2 regions of the Yersinia sp. SCPM-O-B-9106 (C-191) genome follow, and region 2 is predicted to be linked to the other one. Evidence: predicted binding sites of a transcription regulator. Region 2 holds the regulator's gene; the other holds the start of a gene.

Region 1 (14,987 bases), 750 kb from region 2:
AAGGTAAAACTAAACGGAGCCTGTTTACCCTCAGTACGAATTGCTTTCTGAGAAATAACCCGAGTTGGCGCATCAGCCAGTGAAGCATCCGACAGCGTTACCGTGACGATAGCATCAGGTGGCAAAGCAATACGCTCGCGGATATTCACTGTTCCCTGCACAGCAGGTTGAGCAATAGGTGCCGCAGTGGCTCCTGCGGATGCCGGAACGGGAACATCAGCCCCTTTGTGGGCGCACCCCGCTAAACTAACGACCAATGCTGCCCCACCCACTATCTGCCAGAATTTTATTAATTGCCAAGGTTTCATAGGTCGCACTCCTTCTTATTATTAAGATGCCAGCTATTCATATAAGAGCTGGCGTTTAATCAGTGGCTTCAACCACCTAGCAAGCTAATTATAGCACAATCATCTACTCCCTGCCGATTCTCTCCCAATTGAGCCATTTATCAGACTATTCCTTATCAAGCTATCTTCAATCGTACAGCTGTTTCACAGCAATATATTGACGACCGCCCAATGGATTCCGCACACTGTGTATGAACTCAATCATCAGGGACTACAACATGAGCCAGGCATTAGAAAAACTGCTCGATCTGCTCGATTTGGAGAAAATTGAAGAAGGGATCTTCCGGGGCCAAAGTGAAGATCTGGGCTTGCGCCAGGTATTTGGTGGTCAGGTTGTCGGTCAGGCTATTTATGCGGCAAAACAAACCGTCCCTATTGATCGGCTCGTCCATTCATTTCACAGCTATTTTCTGCGCCCAGGGGACAGCAGCAAACCCATCATTTATGACGTAGAAACATTACGCGATGGCAATAGTTTCAGCGCCCGTCGGATCAGCGCGATTCAGAATGGTAAACCTATCTTCTATATGACGGCGTCGTTCCAGAGTCAGGAAAATGGTTTTGAACACCAAAATACTATGCCAGATGTCCCACCGCCGGAGGGATTGATGTCGGAAACCGAGATTGCCCGCCAATTTGCTCATCTGATCCCCGAAAAAGTGCGGGAGAAGTTTATTGGCAATCAGCCGATTGAAATGCGCCCGGTGAAATTCCATAACCCACTGCAAGGTTCAAAAGCAGAACCTAACCGCTACGTCTGGTTCCGCGCCAATGGCCAAATGCCGGATGACTTGCGCGTTCACCAGTATTTGCTGGGTTATGCTTCTGATTTCAATTTCTTGCCAACGGCCTTACAGCCTCACGGCATTGGCTTCCTTGAACCAGGCGTGCAAATTGCCACCATTGATCATTCCATGTGGTTCCACCGCCCATTCCGGCTTGATGATTGGCTGCTATATGCAGTAGAAAGCACTTCAGCCTCTGGGGCTCGTGGTTTTGTTCGCGGGCAAATCTATAATCGGGAAGGAGTCTTGGTCGCCTCTACCGTGCAGGAAGGTGTAATTCGTTTACATCGGTAATCGCCATCAATAATAAGGGGCGATGTCGCCATCGCCCCTGTTGCTACCATTATTATTATTTATTCTGCTGCCATTCTTAGTTTACTGATTATAGGCATTTTCGCCGTGGCTATTAACATCCAGACCTTCGCGTTCTTGCTCTTCGGGTACCCGCAGGCCAACCACCAGGTCAGCAATTTTGTAGGCGACGAAAGCAACGACACCAGACCAGACCAAACACACGCCCACGCTAAATAATTGCACACCGACTTGATGCCCCATGGTGACGCCAGCCGCGTAACCGGTACCGCCTAATGAAGCAGAGGTGAAGACGCCGGTCAGGATACAACCGACAATCCCGCATACACCGTGGACACCAAACACATCACAGGTATCATCCACCCGCAGCCATTTCTTCAGCAAAACCACACCCCATAGACCGGCAACACCACCCACCAGGCCGATAATCAGTGCGCCGCCAACACCGACAGTCCCTGCCGCCGGTGTAATCGCCACCAAACCGGCGATACAACCTGAACAAGCACCTAACAGTGATGGTTTACCACGTAAAATCCACTCAGCAAATACCCAAGAAAGAATGGCACCCGCTGTCGCGACAACTGTATTCAAGAAAGCTAATGCAGCAATTTCGTTAGCGGCGCTAGCTGAACCGGCGTTGAAACCAAACCAGCCGATATACAGAATTGCAGTCCCGGTGAACACCATCGGTAAGTTGTGTGGTTTGAAAGCTTCTTTACCAAAACCGGCACGTTTACCCAGTAAGTAAGCCCCTACCAACCCGGCAATCGCGGCATTAATATGCACCACTGTGCCGCCCGCGAAGTCCAGAGCGCCGTCCAGTGCCAGGAAACCGCCGCCCCAGACCATGTGCGCCATTGGCAGGTATGAGAAAGTGAACCACAACACGGCAAAAATAAGCACCGCAGAGAAGCGGATTCGCTCAGCAAATGAACCGACCACCAATGCAACTGTGATACAGGCGAATGAAGCCTGGAACACCACATGGATATATTGGTAGAAAGTGCCACTCAAGCTAGTCAGGCCAATACCTTTGAGCATCGCCATATCAAAGTTACCGAAGAATGCGTTGCCGGTACTGAACGCCAGACTGTAGCCATACAAAATCCACAAAACACAAATCAGCGCAAAGGTCACCATGACCTGAGTCATCATCGACAATACGTTTTTGGAACGCAGCAGGCCGCCGTAGAACAGGGCAATACCGGGGACCGTCATAAACAGCACCAACGCGGTGCAAATCATCATAAAGGCATTATCTGCTTTGTCAGCTACCACCGGTGCAGCAGCCATTGCCAAAGAGGGCAGCATTGCTACCGAACTCAGGCCCAACACGGATAAAAGTTTTTTCATCATCAACCCATCCCTATTCACTAAATTTGAGCCTGCAAATTACAGTGCTGCTTCGTCTGTTTCGCCGGTACGGATGCGAATAACACGTTGCAATTCAGCAACGAAAATTTTGCCGTCACCAATTTTGCCGGTATAAGCGGCCTTACTGATAACATCAATAACTTCATCCAATTGATCATCAGCAATCGCGATATCAATCTTTACTTTGGGTAAAAAATTGACGCTGTATTCCGCTCCCCGATAGAGTTCTGCATGTCCTTTCTGGCGACCAAATCCTTTCACTTCGGTTACGGTCAACCCTTGAATACCTACAGAGGACAAGGCTTCACGCACATCTTCTAGCTTAAATGGTTTGATAACCACGGTAACCAGCTTCATATTTGCCCCTTCTCGAATTAAATTGAATTCATGTCTGCCACAAAAGAAGTAAAGCAAAGGCTATGCCATAAATAATATTGACGAGAATTTAATGCAAAAAGGGCGGGTTGATGGGGGTTGAGATGTACAGCACGACAGCGGTGTCACTAGATAGAGAGGATTGAACAGTTTTTACGCACCAAATTAGTGCGACGCGCGTCGCAAAAGTGCACCACGATATCTTCGCGCGCTTGTGTTGTCTGATTATGGTGCGGCAATGCTTCTTGATAGGTATTCGCTGGGCTATTGGCTGAAAGAAAAATAACAGAAATGAAATGGAAAATAGCGGGAAGCTGCGAGGACATCGCCCCCGCAGCTTATTCTTTAACTTATCGCAGTTTCGATTTGGTCAATGGCCGCCAAATCTTCACTGACTAATTGCAATTGATACATTTGATAATAGCGCCCATGTGCCGCCAGCAACTCTTGATGCTTACCCTGCTCAACAGCTACACCACGGTGCAATACCAAAATAGTATCCGCCTCGACAATGGTCGAAAGGCGGTGAGCTATCACCACCAAGGTGGTGTTTTTGCGGATCAATTGCAAAGCTCGCTGAATGGCTTGCTCTGTGCCAGAGTCAATATTAGCCGTCGCTTCATCCAAAATAAGAATCTGTGGTGCCTGCACCAATACTCGTGCCATCGCCAAAAGCTGCTTTTGCCCGACTGACAAGGTGTTGCCCTGCTCTCCAAGCAAACTGTGCAACCCATCTGGCAATTCACGGACCAGCGGAGCCAATTGCACAGTTTCCAGCGCATCCCACACTTGCTGCTCACTAATATCACGGCCTAATGTCACATTAGCAAAAAATGAATCGGCTAATACCACTGGATCTTGTTGCACCATAGCCACACCCTGGCGCAATGTTTGATGTGATAATTCAGATAGTGGCCGACCATCAAGTAAAATCTCACCTTGCTGCACCGGATAATAGCCCATCAACAAATTTGCCAGGGTGCTCTTGCCACTGCCAGTATGCCCAACCAGCGCGATAAACCCATGCGAAGGCACATCCAGGGAAATATTTTGCAGCACCATTTTATCGTGGCGATAAGCAAAGCTGACATTATTAACCTGAATACGGCCGCTCGTCAGTGGACGGTCATCAGTGCCATAGCCTTGTTGGGCGCTGTCCATCAGCTCGAAAATACGCTCCCCTGCAACCACTGCTTGCTGCATGACCGACTGCTGTGATGTCAATTCAATCAATGGTTCATTGAGACGACCAAGGTAGTTGATAAACGCATACAGCACCCCGACCCCCACAGAACCCTCTGGACTGAAGCCGAAAAGCAGCAATAAACCACACAGCACCATGGCTGAAAATAGACTCAGCAATGGGCGCAATAAAAAGCCTTCCAGACGCAACGTTTGCATCCGCGCCTTATAATGAGCGAGATTAGTAGACGCCATGCGCTCACCAAAACGTACTTGCTGGCGAAACTGTTGGATAACGCCCATTCCGTTAATGACTTCATTAAAACCGTCATTAATATCCGCTAAATAGGCTCGAACCCGACGGACGACCGGTGTGCTATAACGTTGATAAATCGCCATAACCACCAGCACTGCGGGAAAAATACAGATCGAAATCAGCGCCATGCGCCAATCCAGGCTGAACATTGCCACCAGCATCGCGCCAATTAGTGCCGCACTTTTCAATACCGTCGACACCACCATCACATACAAATCTTTTATGACTTCGGTGTCGTTCGTTACGCGGGAAATCAATTGCCCGACAGGTTGGGTATCAAAAGCACTGAGAGGCTGGCGCAAAGCTGCATCCATCACTTCAATCCTGAGCCGTTGAACCACACCGACTGCCGCGCGATTAAACAATAATGCTTGAAAATAGTGCAATGTGGCTGCCAGTAATTGCAGTAGCAAATAAGCCAAAGCCAACCCACTGACCAACCCCAGCGGCAAAGTGCCTTTCGCCACCACGTGGTCAATGAAATAACTGATCAACAGAGGGCCACTGACCTCAGCAGCCGCAGCAATCCACAGCATCAGAACCGCCAACCCTAATGGCTTGCGATAAGGGGAACCATAGGAAAGCAGGCGTTTTAGTGTCGGCCAAAGTTGCTTAACTTTACTCATCGGTTTTGGCCTCCGACTCACCGTCATCCAATGCCGCCTCCAATTGCTGATAGCGATACATTTCCCGATACCACCCAGACTGATTCACCAAAACATTATGAGTACCGCGTTGCATCACCCCGCCGTGCTGCATCACCAGAATTTCGCTGGCTTCAGTTAAGGCAGAAAGGCGGTGTGCGCTGATAATCACGGTACGATGTTCGCCCCACTCGCGCAGATTCTTTAAGATTTCATGTTCGGTTTGACCATCAACCGCAGAGAGCGCGTCATCGAGGATCAGAATTTCAGTCTCCAATAGCAGCGCTCGGGCGATAGAAATCCGCTGTTTTTGTCCACCGGACAGCATCACACCGCGCTCGCCCACTTCCGTGTCATACCCCTGAGGAAGACGTAAAATATCTTCATGCACACTGGCTAAGCGGGCAGCCCGTTCGATTTGATCTTGGGTCGCATCAGGTTTACCCAGTGCAATGTTGCCCGCGACGGTATCAGAGAATAAAAATGGCGTCTGGCTGACCACGGATAAGCGCCCACGCCAGTCATGCAAACGGATATCAGACAGCGGATGCCCTTGATAGCAAATCGCGCCGTCATCAATATCAAATTGCCGCTGAATCAGTGCCAGCAAGGTGCTTTTGCCAGACCCCGTTGGCCCACATAACCCAAGCATCTGCCCTGGAGCTAGTTTCAGTGCGACATCATGCAGAGCGGGCTGTTTGGCTTCTGGATAATAGAAATGACGAATATTCACCGCCAAAGTACCGCGCTCGCTCGACAGTTCGATGTCACCATCTTGCACCACTGGCGCTTCTTCCAGCAAACTACGAATACGGCTATAAGCAGCACTGCCGCGTTCAACAATATTGAACATCCACGCCAGCGCCAACATCGGCCAAATCATTAAGCCTAAATACATAACAAAGCTGGTCAACTGCCCCAAGGTGATGCTGTGGTTAACCACCATCCAGCTACCACCGCCAATAGCCAATAAATTTGCGATACCGATAGCAATATAAATTGTCGGATCAAAACGAGCATCAATGCGGGCGACATACATATTTTTAGCACCCGCTTCTTCGGCAACCCGCGCAAATTGTTGTGATTGGTTCTCTTCCAGGCCAAAAGCTTTAATCATGCGAATGCTGGTGAGGCTTTCCTGCGCCTGATTATTAAGCGCAGAAAATGCCCCCTGAGCTGATTTGAAACGCTGATGCAGTTGGTCGCCGTAATATTTGATGACCACCGCCATGACCGGCATCGGGAGCAATGACAGCAAAGTTAATTGCCAGCTGATTTGGGTGCTCATGACAATCAATACCGCACACCCCATCACCAGCGAATCCACCAGTGTTAATACCCCCTCACCTGCGGCAAAGACCACGCGATCGACATCATTGGTAGCGCGCGCCATTAAATCACCGGTGCGGTGACGTAAATAAAAACCTGGGGCTTGTCGGCTAAGTTGGCGATAAAAATTGCCGCGTAATTCCACAGCCAATTGATAGGAAGCACCAAAAAGTAAAACGCGCCAAACATAACGCAGCAGATAGACCACGATAGCCGTCACTAGCATCACGCAAACCCATACCAATAACATATTGGTCGACATCTGTTTTGTGCTGATGCCATCAACAATTACCCCTACCAACTTAGGTGGTAATAATTGCAGGATAGCAATAATGATCAGCAATAGTACCGCTCCCACATAGCGGCGCCACTCACGGCGGAAATACCAGCCTAATTGTGCAAACAATCTCACTCAGTTTTATTCCATGGTCTGACACCGAATAACATCGGTATTTGCTCGCTAAATGCGACAGGGCAGTAGAATACCATCGTTAAAATGGTTTTTTATACCCAATAGATGCCAAGCAACCCACACTCCGCAGTTTGAAAAATGACAGGAATCACTCAGGTACAGGCAACGCAGTGGTGTATTTAATTTTTTCCATTGCAAAGCTGGATGTTACATCAATCAACCCCGGCACACCGTTCACCATGCGTTTGTAAAAGTTGTCATAACTCTTCATATCAGCGACTTCAACCTGCATCAAATAGTCGTACTCCCCCGCCATTCGATAAAATGCCAGCACCTCTGGCATTTGCTTGGTGAACTCGACGAACTCCTGATACCAATCGCTATTATGCTGCTGTGTTTTGATCAGCACAAATGCCGTGAGTCCTAATCCTAACTTTTCGCTATCTAACAATGCCACTCGCCTGCGGATAAACCCATCATCCTCAAGGCGCTTCAAACGTTTCCAGCAAGGTGTAGAAGTCAAATTGACAGCTTCGGCCAGCACTTGCAGTGATTGCGTGCAATCTTCTTGCAACATACACAGGAGCTTACGGTCAGTTTTATCTAACATAGCGAATAACCATAGAATAAATTTCTACCATTTGGCGATAAAGAAGTAAAAATGGCAACGTTTTTTTCTTTGATAACCGTTAACCTAGTCATCATTAGTTTACTACCTACATCGCAGGCCATAAAATGACCAACACTTGGGTAAAAAATGCTATCAGTGAAATAGAAGCTGATTTTCAACGCTCCGCTGATACCCACCTAATCCGCTTAAATCTGCCCGAATTTCCCGGCATTTATCTCTATTTAAAAGATGAAAGTACACATCCAACCGGTAGCTTAAAGCACCGTTTGGCCCGCTCTTTGTTTCTCTATGGCCTATGTAATGGCTGGATCAAAGAAGACACCACAATAATAGAAGCCTCATCAGGGAGCACCGCGGTGTCAGAGGCCTATTTTGCCCGCCTGATTGGTTTGCCATTTATTGCAGTAATGCCAAGTTGTACTGCTCGACGTAAAGTGGAGCAAATCACTTTCTATGGTGGGCGCTGCCATTTTGTCGACCATGCCGGGCAAATTTATGCTGCATCCGAGCAATTGGCACGTGAGCTTAACGGCCATTATATGGACCAATTCACTTATGCTGAGCGGGCAACTGATTGGCGTGGGAATAATAACATTGCCGATAGTATCTTCCGCCAAATGGCCCGCGAACCACACCCAATTCCTAACTATATTGTCATGAGCGCCGGCACTGGCGGCACCTCCGCCACTTTGGGGCGCTACATTCGCTATCAAGGGCATGACACCCAACTGATGGTGGTCGATCCGGAAAACTCAGTTTTTTATGATTGTTTCTGTCACCGTGACCGTACAGTCACAGGCAGTTGTGGTAGCCGGATTGAGGGGATTGGTCGGCCACGTGCTGAGCCTTCATTCATCCCAGAAGTGATCGACAGCATGTTACGGGTTCCTGATGCCGCCAGTGTTGCCACCATCCATTGGTTGGAGGGTATATTGGGCCGCAAAGTGGGTGCATCCACCGGCACTAACGTTTGGGGAGCATTACAATTAGCTAAACAAATGCGCGAGCAGGGCCAAACAGGTGCTATCGTGACGCTACTCTGTGACAGCGGCGAGCGTTATCTCGATACTTATTACGATCCTCAGTGGGTAAGCAACAATATCGGCGATTTAACATCTTATCGCAATGAATTAAATAACCTTTAACTCATTGATAAAAGGGCCTTAATATAGGCCCTTTGAGGAAGAAAAAAACCGGATGGTTATCCGGCTGGCTAATAGCTACACCCAAGGTTCAGTTTAAAGAACCAAGGGCATATGACCTCAGAATTCGGGGGAATAGGTGAGGTGTGGTGAACTTAGCCAATGTTGCAAATAGTGAGCTACGCCTTGTTCCTCGCAGCGACCAATAATCTGTAATTGAGGTAACTCTTGCTTCAATTGCGGTAATGCATTTCCCATCACTAGCCCACGGCCGACTCGCGACAACATTTCTTTATCATTCATCGCATCGCCAAACGCCATGCAATCAGCCAAGGTTAAATCAAGATGATGGCTTAATCGCTCTAAAGCCGCCCCTTTATTACAACCACGAGGCAACATTTCGAGGCACTCCTCGGCCGAGAAACAAAAATCAGCTTTTTCGCCCATTTGCTGCTCAAGCTGAATCTTAAGTTCAGCTAGCTCTTGATGTGACGCAATAAAGCAAACTTTGTGATTACCCGTCATCGGTAATGCATCCAGCGTGGTCAGTTGGAACTGAAAACTACTGGTTTTATGGGCCGCCAGTAATGCTGGATCATTGTAATTAGTGAACCAACCATCATCACGGAAGATATGAACACTGGCATTTGTCTGCCATGGGGTACGCAGCACAAACTCCACCAGCTCTGCCGGTAAATCCATACCATCTAAATGCACTCCATCCATGTCACACACTCGAGTGCCATTGCCAGTAATTAAATAACCGTTAATGCCTGAATGAGACAGAATGCCTTTCATATCAAGGTAATGCCGACCAGTGGCAAATGTCAGGATCACTCCGCTCTCCACTAACTGGTGTAACGCATTCAATGTCGCGCCGCCAATCTTATGGTCGCGCATTAGCAAGGTTCCATCCATATCAAAAGCGGCTAAACGGTACATTTAAAACCTCATAAAGAGTGAAACTGGTGATATGTATAAAATTATGGCGTAGTATTTACGGAACTAATAGTGAACAAATAATTTAAACTATTCCGGATTTAATTATGCGCATTATACATCGGCTCACCCAATATCAGCGCCTATACCAAAAGTTCGGAGATAACTTAGCGGCGACTACCGTCGGTGAGGTTGCTGGCCTGCTGTTTTGCAGCGAACGTCATGCTCGCACCTTAATACAACAGCTACAGGCTAATGAGTGGCTCAGTTGGCATTCACAGGTGGGTCGGGGAAAACGGGCACAACTGCAATGTCTGAAAAACCCCGATGCACTTCGGGCAGCCTATCTACAGGTGTTTCTCGAACAAGGTGATAGCCAGGCTGCACTCGAATTGGCTCAACTGGCACCCGACCGCCTACAAGCCTTGCTGAACCCTCATATGGGCGGGCAATGGCAAGCAGACAGCCCTGTATTGCGTATTCCTTATTACCGTACACTTGAACCCTTAAACCCACTCACCGCCATAGGGAGGGCCGAACAACACCTGATTTATACCTTACACGCGGGCCTGACCCGTTTTAACACCGGTGACCCTCAGCCCAAACCGGATCTGGCTCACCACTGGCAAGTCAGTGATGATGGTTTAACCTGGCGCTTCTTTTTGCGTAGTCAGTTGCGTTGGCATAATGGGGAACGCCTTCACGGCCAGCAATTATTGCAGACGCTGATGTTACTGCGGGAAAATACGCGCAGCCAACCCAGTTTTGCCAATATCCTGACCATCACCCTCCCCCACGCTTTATGTTTGCAATTTACACTTTCTCAGCCGGATTACTGGTTAGCTCATCGATTGGCTGATTTACCCTGCCGCTTATTTCATCCAGACCACCCCCTGCTGGGCGCAGGTCCTTTTAAGTTGGCGACTTTCGAACAGCATCTGGTACGGCTAGAACAACATGAATTCTACCATTTGCAGCACCCTTATCTGGAGATTATCGAGTATTGGATAACCCCGAGTCTGATGGAGCACTCAGCCGACGGGGGTTGCCAACATCCGGTGCGTATTACCATCGGTCAGGAAGAGGACTTCCCTTTAGCACGCCCCGTCCAGCGCAGTATGAGCCTGGGATTTTGTTATCTGGCAATTAATCAGCACCGCAGTGATATGACTCCGCAGCAAATAGCCAAGTTGCTGATGTTAGTGCAAACCTCCGGCATATTGGAGGAGCTATCAATCCGACGCGGAATCATAACGCCAAGCCATGAAATGCTGCCGGGCTGGCCAATCCCGAAGTTTAAGGCTGATGAAGACCCCCAGTTGCCAGCCCATCTGATACTGATATATCAGCCACCAATGGAGCTAAAAAGTGTCGCCGAGCAACTAAAAACAGTATTGGCAGCACAAGGTTGTACCTTAGAAATCCGTGCTAGCGACGATAAACAGTGGAAAGATACCCGCCAAATTGAAAAGGCTGATTTATTATTAGCAGACCATTTAGTCGGTGAATCACCTGAAGCCGCAATGGAAAGCTGGCTCCGGCTTGATCCACTGTGGCGTGGCATACTCTCACCACAGCAACGGGAACAGCAGCAAGACACGCTAGCTCACATTCAGCAAATCGAACTGGCTCCAGAACGTTTTCGCCAATTACGGGAACACTATAATAACCTGATGTTGTCCGGGCTGATTCTGCCGCTGTTCAACTATCAATATCAGGTCAATGCCCCACCACGAATTAATGGTGTAACATTAACAGGTTACGGTTGGTTCGACTTCAGCCAAGCATGGTTACCCCCACAACAACCTGATAACCAAACTCAGGCAGCTACCTTTTCTAGCACTATCTGAGTACCATACTGCCAGTTTTTAATTTTGCTGTGAGATTAGCTAGTTAAAGCTCACAGCCGTACGAGGTAACAGTATGAAACGTGCCGTAGTTGTTTTTAGTGGTGGGCAAGATTCCACAACCTGCTTAATTCAAGCATTACAGCAGTATGATGAAGTCCACTGCATAACGTTCGATTACGGGCAGCGACACCGTACAGAAATCGATGTTGCTCGCGATTTGGCAATTCAACTGGGCGCTAAAGCGCACAAAGTGTTGGATGTGACGATGCTCAATGAGCTAGCGGTCAGCAGCCTGACTCGAGACAGTATTCCCGTCCCAATCCACAATGAAGAGGCTGGAGATTCACTTCCCAGCACATTTGTTCCTGGCCGTAATATTCTTTTTCTGACCTTGGCGGCCATTTATGCTTATCAGGTACAAGCCCAAGCGGTTATTACTGGCGTCTGCGAAACAGATTTCTCCGGTTACCCAGATTGTCGGGATGAATTCGTTAAGGCCCTTAACCATGCAATAGATTTAGGTATTGGTCGAGATATAGCATTCATCACCCCGCTGATGTGGCTTGATAAAGCCGAGACATGGGCATTGGCAGATTATTATCAGCAACTTGATCGCGTCCGTCATGACACCCTAACCTGCTACAATGGGATTCAGGGTGATGGCTGCGGTCAATGTGCTGCCTGCCACTTACGCGCCAAAGGGCTAGAGTTCTATCTGGCTAATAAATCTAAAGTTTTATTGAGCTTAAAACAAAAAACCGGGCTGGTTTGATCTTGTACTCCAGTGTGACTACCTGAGCGAAATCACTGCCCTGCGCTCACGACCTCGCTCAATCAGAGCGAGGTAGGTCTAGATTAATATTAATCACAGTTTCCTTTTAGCGCCCTCGATTAACAAACTCCTGAAGCTTTTCATGCAATTCCCCATCAATGGGTAATGCCTTTTGGCTATGCAGGTCGATACAAACAAAAGTCAACTCTGCATCAGCTATCGGAATTAACTCAGGTTCCAGCGTGACAATTTGTTTCATCACACCACTTTTCCCATTCAACTTTAACAGTTGGCTATCTATCCGCAATAAGTCACCCAAGACTGCGGGTTTACGATAGTTAATATTGATATTAACTACTATAAAAGCGATTTGATTTTCAGCCATCCATTGCGCGGCTGGCTCCCCTTCAAGCCATTCCCAACGCGCTTCTTCGAGAAACTCTAAGTAGCGGGCATTATTAACATGTTGAAAAACATCAATATGAAAACCCCTAACTTTGATATGAGTATGCATGGCGACGAGCTTCTCCAAACAGTTAATCGTAATAATAAAGTGATAACCACAACTGGTATGACCTCGAAAGAAAGACTAGCAGAGGAAAGTCACTTCATAGAATGCTTACTATATAATTAGGATTAACATCACAATAATTCAGATTAACGTCACATTTTTACCGGACAGTTGCGCCTTACATTATGGAATACTGGGCATTGTTTGTGATGAAAGAGCCAGACAAATACTCACTAATACCCGCCTGACTCTTTTATAACTGACGTCTACATTCTCAGCTTGCCGCGATTTCTCTCTAAGAAAGAGGGGCCAATACCCGGAACTTCAAGTAATTGTTCTGCATCAGTGAAAAAACCGAACTGCTCGCGATAGTTCACAATGGCTTCGGCTTTCTTCCTGCCTATCCCGTTGAGGGACTGTGCCAACTGTTCCGCATCAGCGCTATTAATATTGATTTGGTTCTGTGCGTTATCCAACGGATTGCCCACTGTAGCAGTTACAATCATTTTATCATGTGTGGTTTTTACCGGGGTTTTGGGTGCAAGATTACTCTTGGCCGTGATTTTGTCGGATGGGTTGAGAGCTTTACCCTCCGAGAGGCTGGGAGCGGCATAAGCCAAAGGCTGGATATTAAAACCTGCTAATAATGCGGCTATGACAAATAATTTTCCGATGAATTTCATGCTGTATCCTCCTTGTGTTTGACAGCATACCTACCTTGCCTCAGCCTCCGATTTGCCGCAAAGGGCAGATTTTAGATATGCGAAAGGCCGCCAAAGCGACCTTTCGTTGTTACATCGAATTGCAAATCAATGCGGAGCTTATTGCAATGATGACTTTATTGAGGTTGTTGTTGCTCCGCAGGACCCATCTTAATAGTGGCCTGTTTGCGCAAGTTCGCCATCAGTGCATCAAAGGTCACACCGCTAGACCCTTCTTCCATCTTCGCGACGAAGGCCTTCATCTCGCTTTCCGGCAATTTACCCGGAGTCACCGATAACAGCTCGATCAAGACGATGTTTTCTTGACGGTCCTGAGACAAGCCATACACCGGCTGGTCTTTTTGCGGATGAGGCAAGCTAAAGATAGTCTGTACTAATTGGTCATCATCTGGTGCTCGTGACAAGGTTTTCTGCTCACCGAAGCTAATACCAGCGGCTTTCATCGCTTCTTCGCCTTTGCCTTGCTTCAGCGCAGTCAGGATCTTCTCACCATCAACACGGGCCAATTGTTCTGCTTTCTGACGTTTTACCAGCTCGGCAACCTGATCACGAACTTGATCAAATGGCTCAATACCTTCAGGTTTGTGGCCGTCAATGCGGATAACAAAAGCACGGTCGCCATCAACGGTGATGACATCAGAGTTGCTGCCAGGTGCGCCATTCTCACCCACTAAGCCACCCTCAAAGATTGCTTGCACCACAGGTTTGAAATTAACCTCAGCTGGCACAGCATCACGGGTGAACCAGTCAGTTTGCTTAGCTTTAGCACCTGCGGCTTCTTCTGCCGACGCCAGAGATTCGTTGTCACTGGTAGCAGCTTCGCTTACTTTTTGCTGTAAGGCGTAATAAGCATCAACTGCTTTTTCCTGCTTAACCTGTTTAGCCAGTGCATCATGAACTTCTGACAACGGTTTTACCTGTGCAGGTTTGATATCGTTAAGACGAACAATCAAATAACCCACAGAAGATTTCACCACATCAGACAACTGACCTTTTTCAGTCAGATTGGCTTGTTTCAGCTCATCCGCGGTGGTTTCCGGCTCCAACCAACCCAATTCGCCGCCATTTTTGCGGGAAATAATGTCAGTCGATTTCTCTTTTGCCATAGCGGCAAAATCAGCGCCTTTTTTCAACTCATCCAATGCAGTTTTGGCTTCAGCTTCAGTTTTAAACTGAATAACACTGTAGTTACGTCGCTCTGGCTGGGTATAGGTGCTTTTATGCTGCTCGTAATATGCGGCGATATCTTCTTCAGTGATCGTGATTTTATCCAGCATCGCAGCGGCATCCATCGCAATGAAACTGATTTTCATTTGTTCAGGTGCAATGAAGCTATTTTTATTT
Region 2 (14,987 bases):
AAAATTAGGGGGTAAGTAAAAAAAACGTAAAAAATGTATTTTTAGTCATTGTTGCCTATCGACTCACATTTACCGACAGCCAACTTCTGCCAATGGTTCAGGATTATATCGAAAAAAGGACTCTGCATGTTTCTTGCGATAACACTATTAATCATTGGCTTGGTTCTATTGGTGTACGGTGCCGATAGATTAGTTTATGGCGCTGCCGTGTTATCCCGCTCTTTCGGTATCCCGCCACTCATTATTGGGATGACCATTGTCGGCATTGGCACTTCGCTGCCGGAACTGATTGTATCAGTAACCGCGGCTCTAAATAACCAAACAGATATGGCCGTCGGGAACGTATTGGGCTCCAATATTACCAATTTATTGCTGATAGTGGGCGGTGCCGCCCTAATACGCCCGCTGACCGTGCGCTCAGAGATTGTACGCCGCGAATTGCCCTTGATGTTAGTCGTAACGGTATTATGTGGTTTCCTACTGGCTGATAATCACCTTAGCCGGGGAGATGGTGTTATTTTGCTATTGGCAGCCGTGGCTTTTATTATTCTGATACTAAAAATCGCACGCCTGGCCCATTCGCAAGGAAATGATATTCTCACCCGCGAGCAATTGGCTGAGCTACCACAAGACAGCAGTAATACTGTCGCATTATTATGGCTGGTGCTGGCATTCATTATTTTGCCACTGTCAGCCAAAATGATTATCGACAATGCCACGGTCATCGCCAGAGTCGCCGGTGTTAGTGAGTTAGTTATCGGGCTAACCGTCATTGCCATTGGCACCAGCTTACCTGAACTGGCCACCTTTATCGCCGGCGCGTTAAAAGGTGAAAATGATATGGCGGTTGGCAACATCATCGGTTCAAATATCTTTAATATTGTCATTGTGTTAGGCGTTCCCGCATTGCTGTCTCCGGGTGATATCAACCCCGAGGCTTTTCAGCGAGATTATTGGGTCATGCTCGCTGTTAGTGTGATATTTACTGTGCTTTGTCTGGGGCGTAAACATCGAATCGGCCATATGGCGGGCGCTCTGTTATTATGCGGGTTTATCGCGTACCTGGCGGTGCTATTTTGGCTGCCCTTGACTGCGGCCTAACCCATATTGCCTACCAACATTGAGCGGGAACCAAGAATGTCTTTTTCTGATTTGCAGCCAAAAGTTGATTTTCAACAGGCGGGTAAACAAGTATTACAGATTGAGCGCGAAGGATTGGCGCAACTCGATCAATACATTAATGACGATTTTTCCCGAGCTTGCGAGGCCATATTTAACTGCCACGGTAAAGTGGTCGTTATGGGGATGGGTAAATCTGGCCATATTGGGTGCAAAATTGCTGCGACTTTCGCCAGCACCGGCACCCCATCATTTTTTGTCCATCCCGGCGAGGCCAGTCATGGCGATTTGGGGATGATCACGCCGCAAGATATCGTGCTCGCCATCTCCAACTCAGGGGAGTCCAACGAAATTCTGGCGTTGATCCCCGTCCTCAAACGCCAGAAAATCCAGCTTATTTGCATGAGCAGCAACCCAGAAAGCACCATGGGCAAAGCGGCTGACATTCACTTGTGTATCAAGGTGCCGCAAGAAGCTTGCCCACTGGGGCTGGCTCCGACCACCAGCACCACCGCCACATTAGTGATGGGTGATGCCCTCGCGGTGGCTTTGCTGCAGGCGCGGGGCTTCACTCAGGAAGATTTTGCTCTCTCCCATCCGGGCGGCGCACTAGGGCGCAAATTATTATTGCGGATCAGCGATATTATGCACACCGGTGCGGAGATTCCTCACGTCAGCCCTGATGCTTCATTACGCGATGCATTACTGGAGATTACTCGGAAAAATCTGGGTTTAACCGTAATCTGTGACGATTTGATGATGATTAAAGGTATCTTTACCGATGGGGATTTGCGCCGGGTATTCGATATGGGCATTGACTTAAATAACGCGAAAATCGCGGATGTGATGACCAAAGGCGGTATTCGGGTGCGTCCAAACCTGTTGGCAGTAGATGTGCTCAACCTGATGGAATCACGTCATATTACTGCGGTATTAGTGGCCGATGGTGACCAATTACTGGGTGTGGTGCATATGCATGACATGCTGAGAGCCGGTGTTGTTTAATAAAAGGTAAATTATGGATAGCACAGTATATCTGGACACATGCTATGGCCCAGTCGCTAGCAACGTTATGGAACGTGCAGCCAACATTCGCTTATTGATCTGTGATGTTGATGGTGTCATGTCCGATGGCCTGATTTACATGGGTAATCAGGGCGAAGAGCTGAAAGCTTTCAATGTGCGGGATGGCTATGGTATCCGCTGCCTGATAACCTCGGGTATTGAGGTGGCAATTATCACTGGCCGCAATGCTAAATTACTGGAAGACCGTGCCAACACCTTAGGCATTACCCACCTTTATCAAGGGCAATCTGATAAGCTGGTTGCCTATAATGAGTTATTGGCCGCATTAAAATGTCTGCCTGAGCACGTTGCTTATATTGGTGATGATTTGATTGATTGGCCCGTAATGGCGCAAGTGGGCTTATCTGTCGCCGTGGCGGATGCCCATCCATTACTCATTCCCAAAGCGGATTATGTCACGCAAATCAAGGGCGGGCGCGGTGCAGTACGCGAGTTATGTGATTTGATATTATTAGCCCAAGGTAAACTCGAAGGTGCTAAAGGATTGTCGATATGAGTAAAACAAGACTATGGATAACAATATCCTTAGCACTGATTGCCTTAGCTTTGATTGGCTGGAATTTCTCCGGTTTTAATCAACAAGGTAGACAAAATGTGGCGAATGATCAGGAACCCTCATCGCAAAGCCAACATACTGTTACCGTGGTTTTTAATCCAGTTGGGCAGTTGAGTTATAAACTGGTGGCGGAAGAAGTCCAGAATTTCAGCGAACAAGAGCTGACCTGGTTTACCCGGCCAGTGATGACAATGTTTGATGAGAATGCCGTCGCCACGTGGTCAGTACGTGCGGACCGTGCCAAGCTGACCAATGATAAGATGCTTTATTTGTATGGTCATGTTGAGGTTGATAGCCTAACCCCAGACGCACAGTTACAAAAAATTAAAACTGATAACGCCCAAGTTAATTTGATCACTCAGGATGTCTCCTCTGATGATGAAGTGACCCTCTTTGGTGTTGGATTTACCTCTAACGGCATGAAAATGCGTGGCAACTTGCGGGATAAAACCGCCGAGCTGATTGAAAAGGTTAAAACCTCTTATGAAATCCAAAAATAAAATTCGTCATTTTTTGCTTGCCAGCTCACTTTTGGCCGCCAGCCTGCCAGCATTGGCTTTAACGGGTGATACTGACCAGCCCGTCAAGGTTGACTCAGCTAAACAAGCACTAGATATGGCGGCGAATACCATCACATTTACTGATAATGTGATTATCAAGCAAGGCACCATTGAGATTAAGGCTGATAAAGTGGTGGTTACCCGCCCGGGTGGTGATCAGAGCAAAATGGTCATTGAAGGTTTTGGTAATCCGGTCACTTTCTATCAGATGCAAGACAGTGGTAAGCCCGTGAAAGGCCATGGACAGAAACTGCGTTACGAAGTCGCTAACGATTTTGTCGTGTTGACCGGTGATGCCTATCTGGAGCAGCTTGATAGCAATATCAAAGGTGATCGCATCACTTATTTGGTGAAAAAACAGCAGATGGAAGCCTTCAGTGATAAAGGCAAGCGCGTCACCACCGTGCTATTACCGTCCCAATTACAAGATAAAGGGCCAGCAGCTTCAGGCCAAAAGAAGAGTAACTAATCATTTATGGCAACATTAATCGCAGAAAAACTGGCTAAGGCATACAAAGGCCGTAAAGTGGTCGAAGACGTCAGCTTGAAAGTAAAGTCCGGTGAGATTGTCGGTTTACTTGGGCCGAACGGTGCCGGTAAAACCACCACTTTTTATATGGTCGTCGGCATTGTTCAGCGTGACGCCGGGCGTATTGTGATTGATGACGAAGATATCAGCCTTTTGCCTTTGCATGAACGCGCCCTGCGCGGAATTGGCTACTTACCGCAAGAAGCTTCAATCTTCCGCCGCCTGAGTGTCTTTAATAATCTAATGGCGGTGCTGGAAATCCGTAAAGACCTCTCCTCTGAACAACGCCAGGAGCGGGCTGATGAGTTAATGGAAGAGTTCCATATTACTCATTTACGTGACAGTCTGGGCCAATCACTTTCTGGCGGTGAACGTCGCCGGGTTGAAATCGCCCGTGCGCTGGCAGCTAATCCTAAATTTATTCTGCTGGATGAGCCGTTTGCTGGGGTTGACCCGATTTCTGTTATTGATATCAAAAAAATAATTGAGCACCTGCGCGACAGTGGCCTCGGTGTCCTGATTACCGACCATAACGTGCGCGAGACACTCGACGTTTGTGAGCGGGCTTATATTGTAAGCCAAGGGCGTTTAATCGCTCACGGAACACCACAGGAAATTTTGGCTGACGAACAAGTTAAACGTGTTTATTTGGGTGAAGAGTTCCGTCTTTAATTTTCTCATTCTGAAACGCTGTTGATGATTTTGTTAGCCACCAGGAAAATTGATACTGCATTATGAAGCAAGGTTTGCAACTCAAGTTCAGCCAACAACTGGCAATGACTCCGCAGCTACAGCAGGCTATTCGCCTGTTGCAGCTTTCTACGCTAGAGCTCCAGCAGGAGATTCAGTTAGCGCTGGAGAGTAACCCCCTGCTTGAGCAAACCGATCTTCACGAAGAGATAGATGCAAAAGAAACGGTAGACAGTGAAGCGCTTGATACCCGCGAAGCGCTGGAACAAAAAGATATGCCGGAAGAGTTACCACTGGATGCGACCTGGGATGAAATTTACACCGCAGGCACACCATCCGGTATGGGTAATGATTACAGTGACGACGAGCTACCGGTCTATCAAGGGGAAACCACCCAAACGCTACAAGACTATTTAATGTGGCAAGTGGACTTGACCCCCTTTTCTGAAACTGATGCTGCGATTGCGACTTCTATCGTCGATGCGGTTGATGAAACCGGTTATCTTACTGTGCCACTGGAAGACATTCTGGAAAGTATGGGAGATGAAAACGTCGGGTTGGATGAAGTTGAGGCGGTGCTTAAGCGGATACAACACTTTGATCCCATTGGTGTCGCGGCGCGAAACTTGCGGGAATGCCTATTGGTGCAGTTGTCGCAATATGCTAAAGACACGCCTTATCTGGCCGAAGCGCGCTTGGTTATTAGTGATTATCTGGATTTGCTAGGCAACCATGATTTCCGCACGATGATCCGTTTAAGTCGGCTAAAAGAAGATACACTAAAAGAAGCCATTGCTCTGATTCAATCACTGGACCCGCGCCCTGGCCAGTCCATCAATACCGGGGAATCTGAGTATGTCATACCGGACGTTCTGGTGCGTAAAGACAAAGGACACTGGACGGTAGAGCTGAATGCCGATAGCATTCCACGCCTGAAAATCAACCAACAGTATGCGGCAATGGGCAGCAGCACCCGTAATGACAGTGATGGGCAGTTTATCCGTAGCAATCTGCAAGAAGCAAAATGGTTGATAAAAAGCCTTGAAAGCCGCAATGAGACGCTGTTAAAAGTGGCGCGCTGCATCGTAGAGCAGCAAGTGGCCTTTTTTGAGAATGGGCCTGAATTTATGAAACCCATGGTACTGGCAGACATTGCCCAAGCCGTGGATATGCATGAGTCGACAATTTCCCGTGTGACCACGCAGAAATTCCTGCACAGTCCTCGGGGTATTTTCGAGCTGAAGTATTTCTTCTCCAGTCACGTCAATACCGAAAGCGGGGGGGAAGCTTCTTCCACTGCAATCCGTGCACTGGTGAAAAAATTGGTTGCGGCAGAAAATCCTGCCAAACCACTGAGTGACAGTAAGCTGACCACGCTATTATGCGAACAAGGCATTATGGTGGCGCGGCGTACTGTCGCGAAGTACCGAGAGTCGTTATCCATCCCGCCGTCAAACCAGCGTAAACAGTTGGTTTGACCTGAACTGAGAAGGAAGACACTATGCAACTCAATATTACCGGACATCATGTCGAAATAACCGAAGCATTACGCGAGTTTGTTACCACTAAATTTGCCAAACTAGAGCAATATTTTGATCGCATTAACCAAGTGTATGTGGTTTTAAGTGTCGAAAAAGTAAAACAAATTGCAGAAGCAACGGTGCATGTGAATGGGGGTGAGTTGCACGCAAGCTCAGAGCAGGAGGATATGTACGCCGCAATTGATATTTTGGTTGATAAACTGGCTCGCCAGTTGAACAAACATAAAGATAAGCTAAAACAACATTAGGGGCCCTTGTTGCTGTTATCTACCTTAAATAATTCGAATTGCAGGAAAGCACATGCAGCTTGAAGTATGACGGTACACAGCAAAGGTTCTACACTCGCTACACAACCTGATGCCAGCAGAGAAGAATATTCCGCTGGCATCAGGCGTAAAACAGCGCTTAAGTGAAAGATGAGATGATCAACGATCCAGCATTGCAATTAAGCTCGGTATTAAATATCGAGTGCACCAAAAGCTCCGTACATTGCTCAAGTAAAAAACGGGCTTTGGAAATTATCAGCGAGTTAGCTGCCAAACAGCTGAACCTGCCGTCACAGATCGTTTTCGATGCTGTGTTAACCCGCGAACGCATGGGCAGTACAGGCATTGGTAGTGGCATCGCGATACCTCATGGCAAGCTGGAGGAAGATACACTGCGCGCTGTAGGTGTATTTATCCGCTTGGACCAACCTATTGCTTTCGATGCTATTGATAATCAACCGGTTGATCTATTATTTGCCTTGTTGGTTCCAGCAGATCAATGTAAAACTCACTTACACACTTTGTCTTTAGTAGCCAAACGATTAGCTGATAAAACAGTGTGTCGTCGTTTACGGGCGGCGCAAAGTGATGATGAGCTTTATCAAATCATGACTGAATTACCGCCAGAAACAGCGTAATTCACTGGGAAACATCCGTTTTATTCGCTATGCCCGGCTTGTGTGGCCGGGAATATAGGGTTCTATAGAGGGAGTCACTCACATGGTGCTGATGATTGTCAGCGGCCGTTCCGGTTCAGGGAAGTCTGTTGCTTTGCGCGCATTGGAAGATATGGGTTTCTACTGCGTCGATAACTTGCCTGTGGTTCTGCTGCCGCAATTGGCGAGTACACTCGCCGATAGGAACATCTCTGCCGCAGTGAGCATAGACGTGCGCAATATGCCTGAATCTCCTGAGGTATTTGAACATGCCATGACCCAACTGCCGGACAGCTTTTCACCGCAGTTGCTGTTTTTGGATGCTGATCGCAATACCTTGATTCGTCGCTATAGTGACACCCGTCGGCTACATCCGCTGTCGACCAAAAATCTGTCATTAGAAAGTGCTATTGATGAAGAAAGCGACCTGTTAGAGCCTTTGCGCTCACGGGCCGACTTGATTATTGATACTTCTGAAATGTCAGTGCATGAGTTGGCTGAGATGCTGCGCACCCGTCTACTGGGTAAACGTGAGCGTGAGCTGACCATGGTGTTTGAGTCTTTCGGCTTTAAACACGGCCTTCCCATTGATGCAGATTATGTCTTCGACGTACGCTTCCTGCCAAACCCGCACTGGGACCCGAAATTACGCCCCATGACAGGTTTGGATAAGCCGGTAGCTTCTTTCCTCGATCGCCATACAGAAGTGCACAACTTTATTTATCAGACCCGCAGCTATCTGGAACTGTGGTTGCCGATGCTGGAAACCAATAACCGCAGTTATCTGACGGTTGCCATTGGGTGTACTGGCGGTAAGCACCGTTCAGTCTACGTTGCGGAACAACTGGCCGATTACTTCCGCGCTCGCGGGAAGAATGTCCAATCACGTCATCGTACTCTGGAAAAGCGTAAATAATGACCGTCAAACAGACAGTTGAGATCAAAAACAAGTTGGGGATGCATGCCAGACCCGCAATGAAATTGTTCGAACTGGTCCAAAGTTTTGATGCAGAAGTGATGTTACGCAATGACAGTGGGACCGAAGCCGAAGCCAGCAGTGTTATTGCACTGCTGATGCTCGATTCCGCCAAAGGCCGCCAAATTGAGGTTGAGGCGACCGGGCCTGATGAGATACAGGCTTTGGCGGCAGTGATTGAGTTATTTAATTCTGGATTTGATGAAGATTAAGTTTTAATTTTTGTGACTCGGTTGATATTGGATGAGACGATCCACACTCGCTCCCAATAAGTAATCGTTTGCTAATCATAAAAAATGCGGCTTTTCCCCCTTGCAGAGAAATCCCACGCGAGTATAATTCGCCACAATTTGCCGGGAGATATGATGAAAAGCTGCTTGGATTTTGCTAAACATCGTCGTTTTGTTGAAAATGGCCCTATTGATGGCCGACAAAATAGACTGCCAGCAGGCAGCCAACTGCCGTTCTTTCTCCCGTTGCTAAACCGATCCTGAAAGGCCCCTCATTGAGGGGCTTTTTTTTGTCTGCCGATCGGCACCAAATTAAGCATTATCACCAATTAAAATATATACCCTAAATAATTCGAGTTGCAGGAAGGCGGCAACTGAGCAAATCCCCAAGAGTCTACTGACTTTAAGGTCAACGACCAGTAAGTAACTGGGATGAGCGAAAGCAGCCAACGCACATGCAGCTTGAAGCATGACGGGTCACAGAGGAGAGCGAAATGGTCAACCCATTGTATCACAAGCATATAATCTCAATTAACGACTTATGTCGCGAGGAGCTGGAACTGGTATTACGCACTGCCGCCAGTCTAAAAAGCCATCCGCAACCTGAGTTGTTAAAACACAAAGTGATCGCCAGTTGCTTTTTCGAAGCCTCAACCCGCACCCGTTTGTCATTTGAAACCTCTATTCACCGTCTTGGCGCATCCGTCGTCGGTTTTTCGGATAGCAGCAACACTTCGCTGGGTAAGAAAGGCGAGACGCTGGCTGACACCATGTCAGTCATCAGCACCTATGTCGATGCCATTGTCATGCGCCATCCGCAAGAAGGGGCTGCGCGCCTTGCCGCCCAATTCTCCGGCCATGTGCCGGTGGTCAATGCCGGTGATGGAGCCAACCAGCACCCAACCCAAACACTGCTCGATTTATTCACAATTCAGGAAACCCAAGGTCGGCTGGATAACATCAATATTGCCATGGTCGGCGACCTAAAATATGGCCGTACCGTGCACTCGCTGACGCAAGCGCTGGCTAAATTCGATGGCAATCGCTTCTTCTTTATCGCCCCGGACGCACTGGCAATGCCAGCTTATCTTCTTGAAATGTTGGAAGAAAAAGGTATTGAATATAGCCTGCACGAAAGTATTGAAGAAGTGGTGCCTGAGCTGGATATTCTCTATATGACCCGCGTACAAAAAGAGCGCCTTGACCCGTCAGAATACGCCAACGTCAAAGCACAGTTTGTCCTACGTGCGGCTGATTTGAATGGTGCGCGAGATAATCTCAAAGTGCTACACCCGCTGCCACGTATTGATGAAATTACCACCGATGTTGATAAAACCCCTTACGCCTACTATTTCCAACAAGCAGGTAACGGGATTTTTGCACGTCAGGCGCTGTTGGCGCTGGTACTCAACGCAGATTTGGCTCTTTAAGGGGGATTGAACATGACTCAGGATTACAAACTACAGGTTGAGGCAATTAAATGCGGCACCGTGATTGACCATATTCCGGCGCAAATCGGGTTTAAATTGCTGTCGCTGTTCAAACTGACTGCGACTGACCAGCGCATTACCATCGGGTTGAACTTACCCTCTAAGCGTTCAGGTCGTAAGGATCTGATTAAAATAGAAAATACCTTCCTGACAGAGCAACAAGCCAACCAATTAGCGATGTATGCGCCGGATGCTACCGTCAACCGCATTGATAATTATGAAGTGGTCAAAAAGCTGACGCTCAGTCTACCGGAGCATATCGACGGCGTACTCACCTGCCCTAATAGCAACTGTATCAGCCACAATGAGCCAGTCGACTCCAGCTTTAAAGTGAAAGCCAAGCAGGGTGAAATTCACCTTAAATGCAAATATTGCGAGAAAGAGTTTGATCACCAAGTGGTATTACAAGCAGATTAGCCGCAAGCGGGTTGCTGTAATTCGCCCCATCTTTATAATGATGGGGATAATTAATTATGATATTTGATAACCAGGAGTCACCATGTCACGCATTATCAGCACTGAACTCGCCCCTGCCGCCATTGGCCCTTATGTTCAAGGTGTCGATCTGGGCAGCATGATCATCACTTCCGGCCAGATCCCAGTTGATCCGAAAACCGGTCTGGTAGCCGATGACGTTTCAGCTCAAGCGCGTCAATCACTGGAAAATGTGAAAGCCATTGTTGAAGCTGCTGGTCTAAAAGTCGCCGATATCGTGAAAACCACGGTATTCGTTAAAGATTTGAATGATTTCAGCACAGTTAACGCCACTTACGAAGCTTTCTTCGCCGAGCACAATGCGCCATTCCCTGCGCGCTCATGTGTCGAAGTGGCCCGCCTGCCGAAAGATGTGAAAATCGAAATCGAAGCTATCGCGGTACGTCGTTAATTCTGATGTCATTGCGTCACGGCTGGTGAATACCAGCCGTAAGCCATCAATCTTCTCTAACCCAATAAATCCCTTCATAGGCCCGCAATTCCATCTCCTGCGGCTGAAAAGCGCTTTCGCCATAGCTGCTCATCAACAATTGCCAGTTACCATCCAGCTCGATGCCCTCCGGCTGCCATTGCCGTGATTCACTACTCAGATTCGCGACCACCAGCAATTTCTTACCTCGCCAATTCCGTAAATAACACCATAAATCAGGGTGTTGTGGGGAAAGATCCTGATAATCACCAAAAGTGAACACATCGTGCTGCTTGCGCAGAGCTATTAGATATTGATAGGCATAAAATACCGAATCGGCATCTGCCAACGCAGTTTCGACGTTAATATTGGTGTAATTACTGCAAGGCTCGATCCACGGCGTCCCTTGGCTGAATCCGGCATTAGGGCGACTATCCCATTGCATGGGAGTGCGGCCATTATCGCGGGATTTGGTCGCCAAGATTGCCAATAATTCGTCAGGCTCACGGCCTTTGGCACTTAATTCAGCAAACATATTCAGGCTTTCAACATCACGATATTGATCAATCGAGCTGAAGTTTGGATTGGTCATCCCAATCTCTTCGCCTTGATAAATATAGGGCGTGCCCTGCATACCGTGCAGCACCATCGCCAGCATCTTGGCGGCAGGCAAACGCAGCGCACCCTCATCACCAAAACGCGACACAATGCGCGGCTGGTCGTGATTACACCAGAACAGCGCATTCCACGCGCGGTTATGCATCCCTTGCTGCCACTGGTTAAAAATCTGTTTAAGTTCGACACGATCCGGCGACATCAGCGACCATTTCTCACCCTTGAGATAATCCACTTTCAAATGATGGAAATTAAAGGTCATCGACAATTCGTCACCGCCCAATGCGGCATAGCGCTGGCAATGCTCAAGGCGGGTGGAAGACATCTCCCCTACTGTCATCAGGCCACGTGGCTGAAACACATCGCGGCTCATTTCTTGTAAAAATTCGTGGATACGCGGGCCATCAGTATAGAAACGGCGGCCATCTCCATCGAAATCATTCGGGAAGTCTTGCTGTTTGGATACCAAATTAATCACATCCAGACGCAAACCATCTACGCCAATATCAGCCCAAAACTCACACACTTTTTTCAGTTCGTCGCGGACTGGTTGGTGTTCCCAGTTGAGATCAGCCTGTTCGGTGGCAAATAAATGCAGATAATACTGACCACTGGCCGCGTGCCATTGCCAGGCATTACCGCCAAATTTAGAGCGCCAGTTATTGGGCAAATTGTCGCCCTCTCCATCGCGCCAAATATAAAACTGGCGGTAAGGGCTGTTGCGGTCTTGCGATGCTTTAAACCAAGCATGTTCAGTGGACGTATGGTTGAATACCATATCCATCACGATACGAATGCCCCGTTGATGGGCTTGTTCCACCAGCGTTTTGAAGTCATCCAAGGTGCCGTAAGCCGGATCAATGGCGCAATAATCCGCAACGTCATAGCCATTATCCACTTGTGGCGAGACATAAACTGGCGTCAGCCAGATGGCATCAATCCCCAGCTTTTGCAGATAATCCAGCCGTTGCGTCACCCCTGCCAAGTCGCCGTAGCCATTACCGGTACTGTCCTGAAAACTCTTCGGGTAAATCTGATAAATGACGCCGTTTTGCCACCAAGGGATAGGATTATTCATAACAGACTCTTATTTGTAGAAAAAACCGAAAAAATTGAGAAATTAAGTTCACTAGAAAATAGCTTCACCTGAATATAATTCCGCCAGAGAATAATCCCTGGCGGAGGTTCAGGATTCAGACCGGCAATTCGCCGCGACTGTCTTTGCGTTTATAAACCAAAATGGTCAAAATCAACGGCACCACAACCGCCACCAACATTGCCAAACTATAAATCGCCCAGAACTGTGGTTTGATGGACAAAATACCCGGCAACCCACCGACACCAATACCATTGGCCGTCACCCCGGTTAGCCCACAAATCAGGCCCGCCAGTCCAGAACCAATCATGGCGCACAGCATCGGGAAACGGTATTTCAAATTAATACCGTACATGGCGGGTTCAGTCACACCGAGATAGGCGGAAATCGCCGCTGGGACAGAAATTTCGCGCTCATTGATCTTACGGCTGATGATGATAATGCCCAATACCGCAGAAGCCTGCGCAATATTAGACAAGGCAATCAATGGCCAAACGGGTGTGCCACCCATGCTCTGAATCATCTGCATATCAATGGCTAACGTGGTCTGATGTATACCGGTAATCACCAGTGGCGCATACAGGAAACCAAACAGTGCGGCACCAATAGGAGCAAAACTGCCGGTCATCACCATTTTCACAATCCATGCCACACCATCACCAATCATGCGGCCAAATGGCCCAATCAAAGTATGAGCAAGGAACACGGCCAGCAACAAGGACACTACCGGCACGATAACTAAGTAGAGATAAGCGGGAATAATTTTTTTCAGATTGGTTTCAATCCAGCCCAGAGCTAAACCAGCCAGAATAGAGGGGATAACCTGCGCTTGATAGCCCACTTTTTGGATAGTGAACCAGCCGAAATTCCAAACTTCAGGAATTTGTTGCCCTAGTTGATAGGAATTCATTAACTGCGGAGAAACCAACGTAATCCCCAGTACAATCCCCAAGACTGGTGTACCGCCCATTTTCTTCACCGTTGACCAACAAATAGCCACTGGCAGATAGAAGAAGATGGCTTCGCCCAGCAACCAAAGGAAGTCGTAAATGGTTTGCCACGCTGGGTACATCTGCGCCAGCGTTTTGCCCTCGGACATCGGGATGTCGCCGATCACATTACGGAAACCGAGGATCAAGCCGCCGCTGATCAATGCCGGTAACAGGGGGAAGAAAATCTCGGCAAAGTGAGAAATACCGCGCTCAAACCAGGTCATATTCTGCCGCGCAGCCAGCTTGGTTTGTTCTTTATCTACTTCATTCTGGCCAATTTTAGCAATCAGCGCTTGGTAGTAATCATCGACTTCCGGCCCGATAACCACTTGAAATTGCCCGGCATTGGTAAAGCAGCCTTTGACCATAGACAGTTTTTCTATTTCTTTCGGAAAGGCTTTCGCAGGATCATTTAGCACAAAACGTAACCGGGTAATGCAATGGCTGACGGTGGCAATATTTTCTCTGCCTCCCACCAGTACGATCAATTGATCGATGTCTTGTTGTTTTACTTTGCTCATTTCAACATACCTTTCGTAAAGGTGAGATAGCGTATTGAATTGTAAGTTTTTTTTAAAAAAATCTGTCCATTCTGTCTTGAACAAAAAAACAAATTAAAAATAAACGTCGGTCACAAAAATAATAGGCTGATTATATATTCAGCTAATTAAAGATTAGCTAGGTATTTATTTTTATGAAATGGGAACGTTCCCAACTTGGGTTCAAGATCACAATTTGATAATTTTTTGTGTGATTTTTCGTCAAGAATCTACCCGCGCCAGAAATGCCCCTCAAGATTAAATGGCAGAGAGCATCACGATGGGAAAAGAAGTATCAAGCTAATTGACCGGGAATGATAATTTGTTGAATGGGTTGATTATTATTAAGTTGATCAAGCAGTTGCGATGCCGCTTTCACACCGGCGCTACCGTAACCCAGCTCAACTGACAGGCTATTAGGAAACAAAAAGCTCAACAGCGGGGTATTCCCGATGCCACAAACCTGGATATTTTGCTGCCCTTGCTGCTGCAAATACTTACTAACCCCCATGGCTATGGTATCAGAGGCACAAACTAGCGCGGAGGTATCCGGTTTTATGACTTGAGGCGCGAGAAGAAAACCACTCTGATAGCTCAATTCACCCAACGCGACAATCGGGGTCAGGCCATATTGCTGGCAGTAATCGAGATAGGATTGGTGACGGCGCATACCGGTAGTGGCATCCGAGGGCTGCACCCCGATATAACTGATATGGCGATGTCCGGCCTGACGTAGTTTATCCATCAAGAGACGCACCGCACCTTCGTCGTCATAACAAACCGAAGAAAAACCGGCATATTCTCGCGCCAATACCACCATTTTTTCCTGCCATGGCGCGAGCATTTCTGCGGTTAAGCCGGTGAAACCAAAAAGAATGACACCATCGACATAGCGCTGTTGTAAAACATGCAAATGCTCGCTGACCAACTTGGGGTCAAACTGGCTTTCCATCAAGATAGGGTCGTAACCTTGCTGGTAGAACAGCGGCAGCATGGTGCGCACCGCCTGATTCTCAGACGGGGAATCCAGACGCGAGACAATAATCCCCACCACTTTATCACTCTGACCCCGCATCGCGCGGGCCGATTTCGATGGGGTAAATCCCTGCTGACGAATAACCGCCTCGACCCGCTCGCGAGTC

What was found. Region 2 encodes sigma-54, which starts transcription at its own class of promoters, with help from an activator protein. Its sites were predicted from a motif close to GTTGGCACANNTTTCGCTNT; they were not measured.
Positions count from the first base shown of each region.
Region 1: glnK (P-II family nitrogen regulator) is a predicted target of sigma-54. The motif match lies at 3,226-3,245, and genes of this name have one in related genera.

Region 1 covers NZ_CP110791.1:3,128,410-3,143,396, forward strand. Annotated here, with positions in the region: gene OP863_RS14295 (YbaY family lipoprotein) at 1-308, opposite strand, end outside; gene tesB (acyl-CoA thioesterase II) at 566-1,426, shown strand; gene amtB (ammonium transporter AmtB) at 1,508-2,797, opposite strand; gene glnK (P-II family nitrogen regulator) at 2,837-3,175, opposite strand; gene OP863_RS14315 (hypothetical protein) at 3,322-3,519, opposite strand; gene OP863_RS14320 (SmdB family multidrug efflux ABC transporter permease/ATP-binding protein) at 3,539-5,317, opposite strand; gene OP863_RS14325 (SmdA family multidrug ABC transporter permease/ATP-binding protein) at 5,310-7,076, opposite strand; gene OP863_RS14330 (Lrp/AsnC family transcriptional regulator) at 7,225-7,686, opposite strand; gene OP863_RS14335 (PLP-dependent cysteine synthase family protein) at 7,812-8,852, shown strand; gene cof (HMP-PP phosphatase) at 8,970-9,791, opposite strand; gene OP863_RS14345 (SgrR family transcriptional regulator) at 9,896-11,638, shown strand; gene queC (7-cyano-7-deazaguanine synthase QueC) at 11,712-12,410, shown strand; gene OP863_RS14355 (YbgC/FadM family acyl-CoA thioesterase) at 12,517-12,924, opposite strand; gene OP863_RS14360 (ComEA family DNA-binding protein) at 13,188-13,604, opposite strand; gene ppiD (peptidylprolyl isomerase) at 13,760-14,987, opposite strand, start outside.
Region 2 covers NZ_CP110791.1:3,878,434-3,893,420, forward strand. Annotated here, with positions in the region: gene OP863_RS17550 (calcium/sodium antiporter) at 127-1,101, shown strand; gene kdsD (arabinose-5-phosphate isomerase KdsD) at 1,138-2,124, shown strand; gene kdsC (3-deoxy-manno-octulosonate-8-phosphatase KdsC) at 2,138-2,701, shown strand; gene lptC (LPS export ABC transporter periplasmic protein LptC) at 2,698-3,261, shown strand; gene lptA (lipopolysaccharide ABC transporter substrate-binding protein LptA) at 3,245-3,790, shown strand; gene lptB (LPS export ABC transporter ATP-binding protein) at 3,797-4,522, shown strand; gene rpoN (RNA polymerase factor sigma-54) at 4,585-6,018, shown strand; gene hpf (ribosome hibernation promoting factor) at 6,042-6,329, shown strand; gene ptsN (PTS IIA-like nitrogen regulatory protein PtsN) at 6,503-6,985, shown strand; gene rapZ (RNase adapter RapZ) at 7,068-7,919, shown strand; gene npr (PTS phosphocarrier protein NPr) at 7,919-8,191, shown strand; gene pyrB (aspartate carbamoyltransferase) at 8,704-9,639, shown strand; gene pyrI (aspartate carbamoyltransferase regulatory subunit) at 9,652-10,116, shown strand; gene ridA (2-iminobutanoate/2-iminopropanoate deaminase) at 10,199-10,585, shown strand; gene treC (alpha,alpha-phosphotrehalase) at 10,632-12,296, opposite strand; gene treB (PTS trehalose transporter subunit IIBC) at 12,412-13,827, opposite strand; gene treR (trehalose operon repressor TreR) at 14,141-14,987, opposite strand, start outside.